2 regions of the Streptomyces sp. NPDC001980 genome follow, and region 1 is predicted to be linked to the other one. Evidence: riboswitches for the same ligand, from Rfam matches in the RefSeq annotation. Region 1 holds a riboswitch; the other holds the start of a gene.
The links. Region 1 has a riboswitch for ZMP and ZTP ahead of ABT137_RS33945 (glycine hydroxymethyltransferase). Riboswitches for the same ligand answer to the same signal wherever they lie in the genome.
Positions count from the first base shown of each region.

Region 2: it holds a riboswitch for ZMP and ZTP, as region 1 does, so the genes downstream of both, ABT137_RS32525 (bifunctional 5,10-methylenetetrahydrofolate dehydrogenase/5,10-methenyltetrahydrofolate cyclohydrolase) here and ABT137_RS33945 (glycine hydroxymethyltransferase) in region 1, are expected to answer to the same signal.

Region 1 is NZ_JBEOYD010000028.1:1,214-6,807, reverse strand. Features, by position in the region: gene trpS (tryptophan--tRNA ligase) at 41-1,054, opposite strand; gene ABT137_RS33945 (glycine hydroxymethyltransferase) at 1,202-2,656, opposite strand; ZMP/ZTP riboswitch at 2,689-2,779, opposite strand; gene rocD (ornithine--oxo-acid transaminase) at 2,884-4,089, shown strand; gene ABT137_RS33935 (glutathionylspermidine synthase family protein) at 4,183-5,373, opposite strand; gene ABT137_RS33930 (hypothetical protein) at 5,381-5,594, opposite strand, start outside.
Region 2 is NZ_JBEOYD010000026.1:19,807-25,400, forward strand. Features, by position in the region: gene ABT137_RS32515 (RNA polymerase sigma factor) at 1-340, shown strand, start outside; gene ABT137_RS32520 (CU044_5270 family protein) at 333-1,301, shown strand; gene ABT137_RS32525 (bifunctional 5,10-methylenetetrahydrofolate dehydrogenase/5,10-methenyltetrahydrofolate cyclohydrolase) at 1,305-2,192, opposite strand; ZMP/ZTP riboswitch at 2,212-2,294, opposite strand; gene ABT137_RS32530 (nuclear transport factor 2 family protein) at 2,467-2,832, opposite strand; gene ABT137_RS32535 (hypothetical protein) at 3,006-3,302, shown strand; gene ABT137_RS32540 (ABC transporter ATP-binding protein) at 3,360-5,126, opposite strand; gene ABT137_RS32545 (rhodanese-like domain-containing protein) at 5,206-5,594, opposite strand, start outside.

The DNA of each region.
Region 1 (5,594 bases):
GGCAGCCGTGGCCGAAGTGATGTGCAGCGCTTCGTCTCGCTCAGTGCTTGGCGGGCAGGAAACCGACCCTGTCGTAGGCCTGGGCCAGGGTCTCGGCGGCGACCGCGCGGGCCTTCTCCGCGCCCTTGGCGAGGATCGAGTCGAGGGTCTCCGAGTCGTCCAGGTACTGCTGGGTGCGCTCCCGGAACGGGGTGACGAAGTCGACCATGATGTCGGCGAGGTCCGTCTTGAGCGCGCCGTACATCTTGCCCTCGTACTCCTGCTCAAGATCGGCGATCGACTTGCCGGTGAGGGTGGAGTAGATGGTGAGCAGGTTGGAGACGCCCGGCTTGTGCTCGGCGTCGTAGCGGATCACGGTGTCCGTGTCGGTGACCGCGCTCTTGACCTTCTTCGCGGTCGCCTTCGGGTCGTCGAGGAGGTTGATGAGGCCCTTCGGCGTGGACGCCGACTTGCTCATCTTGATCGACGGGTCCTGGAGGTCGTAGATCTTCGCCGTCTCCTTGAGGATGTACGGCTTCGGGATGGTGAAGGTCTCGCCGAACCGGCCGTTGAAGCGCTCGGCGAGGTCGCGGGTGAGCTCGACGTGCTGGCGCTGGTCCTCGCCGACGGGGACCTCGTGGGCCTGGTAGAGCAGGATGTCGGCGACCTGGAGGATGGGGTAGGTGAACAGGCCGACGCTCGCGCGGTCCGTGCCCTGCTTGGCCGCCTTGTCCTTGAACTGGGTCATCCGGCTGGCCTCGCCGAAGCCGGTGAGGCAGTTCATGACCCAGGCGAGCTGGGCGTGCTCGGGGACGTGGCTCTGCACGAAGAGGGTGCAGCGGTCCGGGTCCAGGCCGGCCGCGAGCAGCTGGGCGGTGGCGAGCCGGGTGTTGGCGCGCAGGTCGGCGGGGTCCTGCGGGACCGTGATCGCGTGCAGGTCGACGACCATGTAGAAGGCGTCGTGGGTCTCCTGGAGGGCTACCCACTGGCGGACGGCGCCGAGGTAGTTGCCCAGGTGGAACGAGCCGGCGGTGGGCTGGATGCCGGAGAGCACGCGAGGTCGATCTGAGGCCATGTTCACCATTCTCTCAGAGAGCTCGGGTGGATTCGGTGCGTGGGGAACTGCGGACCGTGGGGGCTGGTCGCGCAGTTCCTCCCCCAGCCTTCGGCCGGGGGTACCCCCAGCGCCCCTTTCAGGGGCGCTGCCCCTGACCGGTGTCGATCAGCCGAGGTCGATCTCCGGGTACAGCGGGAAGCCCGCGACCAGGTCCGTCGCGCGCTGGGCGATCTCCGTCGACACCTTCTCGTCCAGGACGTGGGAGGCCTTGCTCGGCGCGCCCGACTTCGTCGTGCCCGGCTCGGTCGCCGTCAGGACGCGGTCGATCAGGCCCGCGACCTCGTCCATCTCGGCCGTACCGAGGCCACGGGTGGTGAGCGCCGGGGTGCCGATGCGGATGCCGGAGGTGTACCAGGCACCGTTCGGGTCGGCGGGGATCGCGTTGCGGTTGGTGACGATGCCGGAGTCGAGGAGGGCCGACTCGGCCTGGCGGCCGGTGAGGCCGTACGACGTCTCGACGTCGATCAGGTTGAGGTGGTTGTCGGTGCCGCCGGTGACCAGGGTGGCGCCCCGGCGCATCAGGCCCTTGGCCAGCGCGCGCGAGTTGTCGACGATGCGCTGGGCGTAGTCCTGGAAGGAGGGCTGCCGGGCCTCGGCGAGGGCGACGGCCTTGGCGGCCATGACGTGCGGGAGCGGGCCGCCGAGGACCATCGGGCAGCCTCGGTCGACCTGGTCCTTGAGGGAGTCGTCGCACAGGACCATGCCGCCGCGCGGGCCGCGCAGCGACTTGTGGGTGGTCGTGGTCACGATCTGGGCGTGCGGGACCGGGTCGAAGTCGCCGGTCAGGACCTTGCCGGCGACCAGGCCGGCGAAGTGGGCCATGTCGACCATGAGGGTCGCGCCGACCTCGTCGGCGATCTCCCGCATGATCCGGAAGTTCACCAGCCGGGGGTACGCGGAGTAGCCGGCGACGATGATCAGCGGCTTGAAGTCGCGGGCCTGGGCGCGCAGCGCGTCGTAGTCGATCAGGCCGGTGGCCGGGTCGGTGCCGTAGGAGCGCTGGTCGAACATCTTGCCGGAGATGTTCGGGCGGAAGCCGTGGGTGAGGTGGCCGCCGGCGTCCAGGGACATGCCGAGCATCCGCTGGTTGCCGAAGGCCTGGCGCAGCTCGGCCCAGTCGGCCTCGGAGAGGTCGTTGACCTGGCGGGCGCCGGTCTTCTGGAGGAAGGGGACCTCGACGCGGTCGGCGAGGACGGCCCAGAAGGCGACCAGGTTGGCGTCGATGCCGGAGTGCGGCTGGACGTAGGCGTGCCGCGCGCCGAACAGCTCGCGGGCGTGCTCGGCGGCGAGCGCCTCGACCGTGTCGACGTTGCGGCAGCCGGCGTAGAAGCGGCGGCCGACAGTGCCCTCGGCGTACTTGTCGCTGAACCAGTTGCCCATCGCGAGCAGGGTGGCCGGGGAGGCGTAGTTCTCGGAGGCGATCAGCTTGAGCATCTCGCGCTGGTCGGCGAGCTCCTGGCCGATGGCGTCGGCGACCCGCGGCTCGATCCCGCGGATCACATCGAGGGCTGCGCGGTACGCGGTGGACTCGGTGGACAGGGGCGCGGACTTGTCGGACATTCGGGACCTCCGGACATGGCGTTCGGCATTCACGGTTCGGCCCAGGCGCACGGCACTCGGTCACGACGCGGGCCGCTCCCCGATGGTCGGTCCCATCCCAGCGCGCCAGTCACGGCCCGCGGATCACATTACCGGGCACGCCGGGCCCGAGGGCCGTGGCGTCCACCAGTCGGGCAGGGGCAGAGGGTAGGAAAGGGGGCAATCCCGCCGCGTTCCCTGGAGTCGCCGTGACCACTACGGAAGCCCTCGTCGCCGCCGCCGACGCGCACAGCGCGCACAACTACGACCCGCTGCCGGTGGTGATCGCGACGGCCGACGGGGCCTGGATGACGGACGTCGAGGGGCGCCGGTACCTGGACTTCCTGGCCGGATACTCGGCGCTGAACTTCGGGCACGGCCATCCGCGCCTGGTCGCGGCGGCGAAGGCCCAACTGGAGCGGGTGACGCTGACGTCGAGGGCGTTCCACCACGACCGGTTCGCCGCGTTCTGCACCCAGCTGGCCGAGCTGTGCGGGATGGAGATGGTGCTGCCGATGAACACGGGCGTGGAGGCCGTGGAGACGGCGGTGAAGACCGCCCGGAAGTGGGGTTACCGGGTCAAGGGCGTGCCGGCCGAGATGGCGAAGGTCGTGGTGGCGGGCGGGAACTTCCACGGCCGTACGACGACCGTGATCAGCTTCTCCACGGATCCGGAGGCACGGGCGGACTACGGGCCGTACACCCCGGGGTTCGAGATCGTGCCGTACGGCGACCTGACCGCGATGCGGGGCGCGGTGACCGAGAACACGGTCGCGGTGCTGCTGGAGCCGATCCAGGGCGAGTCGGGGGTCGTCGTGCCGCCGGAGGGCTATCTGGCCGGGGTGCGGGAGCTGACCCGGGAACGGGGAGTGCTGTTCGTCGCGGACGAGATCCAGTCGGGGCTGGGGCGGACCGGGCGCACGTTCGCGTGCGAGCACGAGGGGGTCGTACCGGATGTGTACGTCCTCGGGAAGGCGCTGGGCGGCGGGGTGCTGCCGGTGTCGGCGGTGGTGGCGAACGCCGAGGTGCTCGGGGTGTTCCGGCCCGGGGAGCACGGGTCGACCTTCGGGGGCAATCCGCTGGCCTGCGCGGTGGCTCTTGAGGTGATCGCGATGCTGCGGACCGGGGAGTTCCAGGAGCGGGCCGCCGAGCTGGGGGAACTGCTGCACCGGCGCCTGGCGGAGATGACCGGGAGCGGACGGGTGACGGCCGTACGGGGGCGGGGGCTGTGGGCGGGGGTGGACGTGGATCCGGGGGTGGGGTCGGGGCGGGCGGTGGCGGAGCGGCTGATGGAGCGGGGGGTGCTGGTGAAGGAGACGCACGGGGTGACGGTGCGGGTGGCTCCGCCCCTGGTGGTGGCGGAGGAGGATCTGGAGTGGGGGGTGGAGCAGTTGTGGGGGGTGCTGAGCGCGTAGGGGGGCGGACCGGTGCGTAGTCGGCTGCGGGCCGGTGGGGGTTGGTCGCGCAGTTCCTCCCCCAGCCTTCGGCCGGGGGTACCCCCAGCGCCCCTAGGCCGGCAGGATCACATGCGGCAAGAAGCGGGCGTAGTCGTCCGTCACCAAGCCCTGTGACTCGCGGATGCCCAGGCCCGCCGCCTCCTCGCCCACCACCCAGGCGCCCAGCACCACGTGGTTGCCGTCGAAGTCGGGCAGTGGGGCCAGCTCCTGGTAGCAGCAGGGCTCTTCGCGTGCGACGGGTTCGGCGCCCGGGGCGTGGACGAGGACACCCGCGCCCTCCCGGCCCAGCAGCGGCTTGCTGACGTATCCGCGGCCGGTCGCGAGCTCTCTCGGTCCGTCGACGTAGGCCGGGAGGAGGTTCGGGTGGCCGGGGTACAGCTCCCAGAGGATCGCCAGCAGGGCCTTGTTGCTGAGCAGCATCTTCCAGGCCGGCTCCACCCACATGGTCGTGCCGGTGCCGCCGCCGTTGTCCAGGGTGTCGAGGACGTGACCGGCGAAGGCGTCGGTGGTGAGCCACTCCCACGGGTAGAGCTTGAAGCAGGCCCGGATGAACCGGAGCCGGTTGTCGACGAAGCGGCCGGTGAGGGTGTCCCAGCCGATCTCCTCCATGGAGATCCAGTCGGTGGCGAGGCCCGCCTGTTCCGCCGTCTCCTTGAGGTAGGCGACCGTCATGAGGTCCTCGCCGAGTTCGTCGGCACTGGAGTGGGCGAAGTGCAGCGGGGCGCCGGGCGGGAGGAGGGGGGCCTGTTTCCGCCAGGCGGCGACCAGGCGTTCGTGGAGGCTGTTCCACTGGTCGGCGCCCGGGAAGCGGTCCTCCATCCAGAACCACTGCGCCGACGCGGCCTCCACCAGGGAGGTGGGGGTGTCGGCGTTGTACTCCAGGAGCTTCGCCGGGCCCGTGCCGTCGTAGCGGAGGTCGAAGCGGCCGTAGAGGGAGGGGAGTTCGGCGCGGCGGTGCCAGGACTCGGTGACGGCCGCCACGACGCGCGGGTCGGTGATCCCGAGGTCGGCGAAACGGTTCTCCGTGACGATGCGGTCCGCCGCCGCCAGGCACATCACGTGCAGCTCCTCGACGGCCTCCTCCAGCGTCTCCACCTCGTCGAGGGTGAAGGCGTAGTAGGCGCTCTCGTCCCAGTACGGGCGCAGGGTGCCGTCGGGGTGGCGGGTGAGGGGGTAGATCAACCCCTGTTCCTCGACGGTCCGCTGCCAGTCGGGGCGGGGTTCGGCCGTACGGCGTTCCACGGCGCGGTCAGCCGCCGGAGCTGCCGTGGCCGCTGCCGAAGCCGCCCCGCTTGACGCTGTGGCCACTGCCGGAGGAGCCGCCCGAACCGCTGCGCGGCTTGGTGAAGGAACCGCCGCTGACCCAGCCGCCCTTCTTCTTGCCGCCGTAGTAGTAGCCCGCGTCGACGGCGGACTTGGTGGAGGAGCAGTTCTTGTCGGAGACGACCTGGTAGCCCTTGGCC
Region 2 (5,594 bases), on a different contig from region 1:
CAACGCGGTACGCGGGTACGGGCGCCGGCGCCGGCTGCTGGACCGGCTGGGCAACGACCAGACCGCGCACGGGCGGCACATCGTGGCCGCCCCGGACAGCGAGCGGCCCGGCGCCTGGGTGCACGACGCGCTGGCCCGGCTGTCCCCGGCCGACCAGGAAGTGCTGCGGCTGGCCGCGTGGGAGGAGCTCGGGGCCGACGAGATCGCGGTCGTCCTGGGCTGCGGCGGCCGCGCGGCGGCGATGCGGCTGCACCGCGCCCGCCACCGGCTCAGAGCCGAGATCGACCGACTGCGCCCGCCCGCCGCCGAGGCCCTTCCCGAGGAACACCGCCATGGCTGACGAACTCGACCTGCTGCGCGCCGCCGACCCGGCGCCCGCCGACGGCCCCCACTTCGGCGACGGACCTCTCGACCACACCGCCGAACGGCACCTCGACCGGCTGCTGCACGACACCCACTCCGGCCGTCGGACCTGGGCCCGGCCGCGCCTGCTGTGGGGGCTGGCCGCGGCCGCCGTCGTGACGGCCACCACGCTGACCGTGCTGTTCGGCGGGCCCTCGGGCGCCCCGGCCGTCGCCGCACCCCGGCCGCTGACCGTCCGCGCCCACTCCACCGCTGTCCCGCTCGCCGAGGTCGCGGAACTCGCCGCCGTGGCCGCCACGGACGGCTCCCCGGCGCTGCGCCAGGGCACTCATGTGCAGTCCTGGAGCCTGGCCATGAGCGACGACAGGCCGCCGGTCACGCTGCCCGAGGAGCGGGTGGTGCGCTGGCGGGCGGACGGCACGCACACCGAGGTGGTCGTGGCGACCGACCCGGACCACGCGGGCCGGCCCGTCCTGACCGACACGGGCCGGGTCGAGGACGGCCATGTGCTCAGCCGGCAGACGTTCCCGCCGATGTGGGGCGACGCCCCGCCCCTGTCCACACCCCCGCACGACCCCGCGAAGCTGCGCGCCTACCTCATCGACCTGATCCACAGCGGCACCCTCACCACGTCCGAACTCCTCGACGCCACCGCGGAGTTGCTGGACAACTGGACGCTCGGGGCGCGCGAGTCGGCGGCCCTGGCCGACCTGCTCGCCGACGCGAAGGGGCTACGGCCCGCCGGCCAGGTCACCGACCGGCTGGGCCGCACCGGGCAGGCGTACGTCCTCGACGAGGGCACCGGCGGACGGCGGATGCTGATCCTGGACCCGGCCACCGGTGCCGTACTCGGCCTGGAGACCACGTTCACCCGGGACGACCCCGCGTACGGGGTGCGGGCCGGGGACGTCATGGAGTACCGCGCCTGGATGCGCTGACCCTCACACCCCGAGCTGCCGGGCGGCCGCCGCCACCGTCTGCTCCAGCAGCACGGCGATGGTCATCGGGCCGACCCCGCCCGGCACCGACGTGATCAGCGAGGCCCGCTCGACGGCGGTGTCGAAGTCGACGTCACCGACGTTGCCCTCGTTGTAGCCCGCGTCGAGCACGACAGCGCCCGGCTTGAGGTCCTGGCCCCGGATCAGCCGGGGCCGGCCGACGGCGGCGACCACGATGTCCGCCTCCCGGACGACCGCCGACAGGTCGCGGGTGCGGGAGTGGCAGTAGGTGACGGTGGCGTCGCGGGCGAGCAGGAGCATGCCGGCCGGCTTGCCCAGGATCGCGCTGCGGCCGACCACCACCGCCCGCTTCCCGGCCGGGTCGACGTCGTACGCGTCGAGCAGGCGCAGGATGCCGCCGGGGGTGCAGGAGACGAAGCCCGGCAGGCCGAAGCTCATCGCCGCGAACGACGCGAAGGTCACGCCGTCCACGTCCTTCTCCGGCGCGATCGCCTCGAACGCGGCCCGCTCGTCGATGTGTTCGCCGACCGGGTGCTGGAGCAGGATGCCGTGCACGGCCGGGTCGGTCGACAACTCGCGCAGTACGGCGACGAGTTCAGCGGTGGTCGTGGCGGCGGGCAGGGCCACGTGCCGGGAGGCGATGCCGGCCTTGCGGCTGCGGTTCTGCTTCATCCGGACGTAGGTGACGGAGGCGGGGTCCTCGCCGACCAGCACGGTCGCCAGACACGGCGTGACACCGGTCCGTGCGGTGAGGTCGGCGGCCCGCTTCGCGGTCTCCTCGACGGTCCGGCGGGCGACGGCGGTTCCGTCGTCCCCCAGTGCCTTAAGGGCCTGGGAGGTGCCCCCAGGCGGGCCTGGGTCATGCGGCACACTCCTGAGCTGGTTCGACCTTGATCGCCCAGGCGCACGGCATCGACAGTGCGGACCGCTCCCCGGTGGTGCTCCACCTCAGCGCCAGTCACGGCCCGCCTTCAGGGTAACCGAGTCGCTCGGTGTCTCCGGTGGCAGTGCGCGGTCCGCAGGAGCGCCCGCAGCAGCGCGGTGCACGCGCGGGGCCGCGGGCGGCGGGCGTGGCCCAGTGCCGCCCGCGCCGAGAAGGTCCAGGTCAACCGTGAGCTGACCTGGACCCGCCCGGTCCTTGCGACTACTCGTCCCATGCCTGGATCATGATCTGTTCGGCGATCTTGCCGTCGCGCAGCGTGATCATCGACTCGGCGAGCACCCGGACCCCGTCCCCGTACTCGCAGGACTCGCTGAAGGCGGCCTGGTCGCCCTGGACGATGCACTGGTCCAGGGTGTGCGTCATGTCGCGGCTGTAGACGTCGTCCAGCAGCGCGGCGATGTCCTGGCGGCCGTGCAGGACCTTGGGGTGGCTGGGCTGGGTGTTGCGGTCGATGATGCGGATCTCCGCGTCGTCCGCGTAGAGCGCCAGAAGACTGTTCCCGGTGTTCCCCTCTATCGCCCGGCGCAGCGTGTCGGTGTCGAACGTGGAACCCGTCGCGGTGCCCATGGTGACCTCCTGCGGGAGCCCGCGACCCGATGCGGAGCGGGCCGCGCGAGCCCCTCACATCGAGCGTCCCCCGCCCCGCCGGGCTCGGCAAGCGCAGGCCGCGCGCTCCGCCTTGCGGGTGAGGGGGAGCGGCTGCCCGTGTCCGGCCCGGCGCCGAAGCCGTTGCTGAGGACATGATCTCAACACGACGTATCGTCGCCGCCGTCGGCCTTGCCGTCGGGGTCACCGGCCTCGCCGCGCCGCTGGCGACTGCGGCCGACGCGAGCGCGCAGCACCCCGGGAAGCTCACCGCGCTCGGCGTGCTCGACTCGGTCACCCGCAGCGACATCCCCGCGGAGTACCGGGACAAGATGCCGAAGGTCTCGGAGCAGGTGCAGGGGCTGAACGGAGTCCACAAGCTCGGCGAACTGCACCAGGTCACCGACCTGGCCGCGCCCGCCATGGGGCTGGTGCCGGGCATCGAAGCCTGACCGCGCCGTACACCGAGGGGCCGTCCCGGCAGGGGCGGCCCTCCTCGTTGCCCGCTCTCAGTGCTGCGAGGCCAGGAACTGCGTCGCCGCCAGCTCCGCGTACAGCGGGTCCGCCGCCACCAGTTCCCGGTGTGTGCCCACCGCGCGGACCCGGCCCGCGTCCATGACGACGATCCGGTCCGCCATGGTCACCGTCGACAGCCGGTGCGCGACCACCAGGACCGTGGTCGACCGCGCCACGTCGGCGACGGTGTCCCGGAGCGCCGCCTCGTTGACCGCGTCCAGCTGCGAGGTGGCCTCGTCCAGGAGCAGCAGCCGGGGCCGGCGCAGCAACGCCCTTGCGATCGCCACCCGTTGGCGCTCCCCGCCGGACAGCTTGGTCCCGCGATGGCCGACCAGCGTCTCAAGACCCTGCGGCAGCCGGGCGACCAGACCGTCGAGCCTGGTCGTCTTCACCACCCGCGCGACCGCGTCCTCGTCCGCCTCCGGATTGCCAAGAAGCAGGTTGTCCTTCAGCGTGCCCGACAGCACCGGCGCGTCCTGCTCGACGTACCCGATGGCCGAACGCAGCAGCGGCAGGTCCCAGTCGGCGACCGGACGGCCGTCGACGGCGATCGTGCCGGACTCGGGGTCGTAGAACCGCTCGATCAGCGAGAAGACGGTGGTCTTGCCCGCGCCGGACGGCCCGACGAACGCCGTCATGCCCCGCGCGGGGACGTCGAAGCTGACGCCGTGGTGGACGTACGGCAGGTCGTCGGCGTAGCGGAAGCGTACGTCGGTGAAGGCGACGGCGGCCGGTTCGGCGCCGGCGGACGGCAACTCGGCGGAGCGGGAGGGGGGTTCGGCGGGCAGCCGCAGCGCCTCCTGGATCCGGGCGAGCGCGCCGGCGCCGGTCTGGTACTGGGTGATCGCGCCGACGACCTGCTGGATCGGCTGCATCAGATAGAAGACGTAGAGCAGGAAGGCCACCAGCGTGCCCACGCCGATCGCGCCGGTCGCCACCCGCGCCCCGCCCACCGCGAGCACCGTGATGAACGCCAGCTGCATCGCGAGCCCCGCCGTGTTGCCCGCCGCGGCCGACCACTTGGCGGCCCGCACGCTCTGCCGCCAGGACTCCTCGGCGGCCTCGTGCAGGGCGAGTTCCTCCCGGTGTTCGGCGCCGGACGCCTTCACCGTGCGCAGCGCGCCCAGCACCCGTTCCAGCGAGGCCCCCATCACGCCGACCGCGTCCTGCGCCCGGCGGCTCGCCCGGTTGATGCGCGGCACGATCGTGCCCAGCACCGTGCCCGCCGCGGCGATCACGACGAGGGTGACGGCAAGGAGCACCGGATCGACCACCCCCATCATCACCACCGTGGCGACCAGGGTGAGTCCGCCGGTGCCGAGCGCGACCAGCGAGTCCGTGGTGACCTCGCGCAGCAGGGTGGTGTCCGAGGTGATCCGCGCCATCAGGTCACCGGGTTCGGTCCGGTCCACCGCGGTGATCCGCAGCCTGAGCAGATACGACGACAGAGTGCGCCGTGCCCCGAGCACCACCGACTCCGCGGTGCGCCGCAGGACGTACGAACCCAGCGCGCCCACCCCGGCGTTGGCGACCACCAGACCCGCCATCGCGAGCAACTTGCCCGTGATGGAACGGTCGTGGGACAGGTCGTCGATCAACCCCCGGGCCACCAGCGGCAGCAGCAGCCCGGTCGCACCCGTCACCAGCGAGAGCGCCGCGCCGGCCAGCAGGGCCCAGCGGTGCGGCCGTACGTAGGAGAGGAGCAGCCGGAACACGGGCTCTTTCCTCGGGATCGTCGGAACTGCGTCTGCGGCGGTCACGGTGCTCCTCGTCCGGGCGGTGGGCGGCGCCCTCCGACGCCCCCAGGCTACGACGGCCGCTCCCGGCACCGGGGCCCGGTCAGCCGCGGGCGGAACCGAGCTTCGCCAGGGTCGCGTCGAGGTCGGCCGGACGCGGCCGGTTGTGAGGCAGCTTCGACAGGACCGCGGCCATCCCGCAGGTGTCGGTGAGCGCCGAGAACACCAGGCCGCCCGCGACCCCCGCCGACAGCAGCAGCCAGGCCGGGTGCAGCAGGCCGAGGCCCAGGCCCACGAGCACGGCCGACCCGGCGGTGAACCGTACCTGGCGCTCCATGGCCCAGGTCGCACGGGACTCGCCCCGCGGCCGGTGCAGTTCGTGACCGCGCTCGGCCCAGCCGCGCGTGCCGCCGGTGAGGGTGGCCGCCGGGATGCCGTGCTCGGCGAGGACCACCCGGGCGTTCTCGGCCCGCGCGCCGGAGGCACACACGA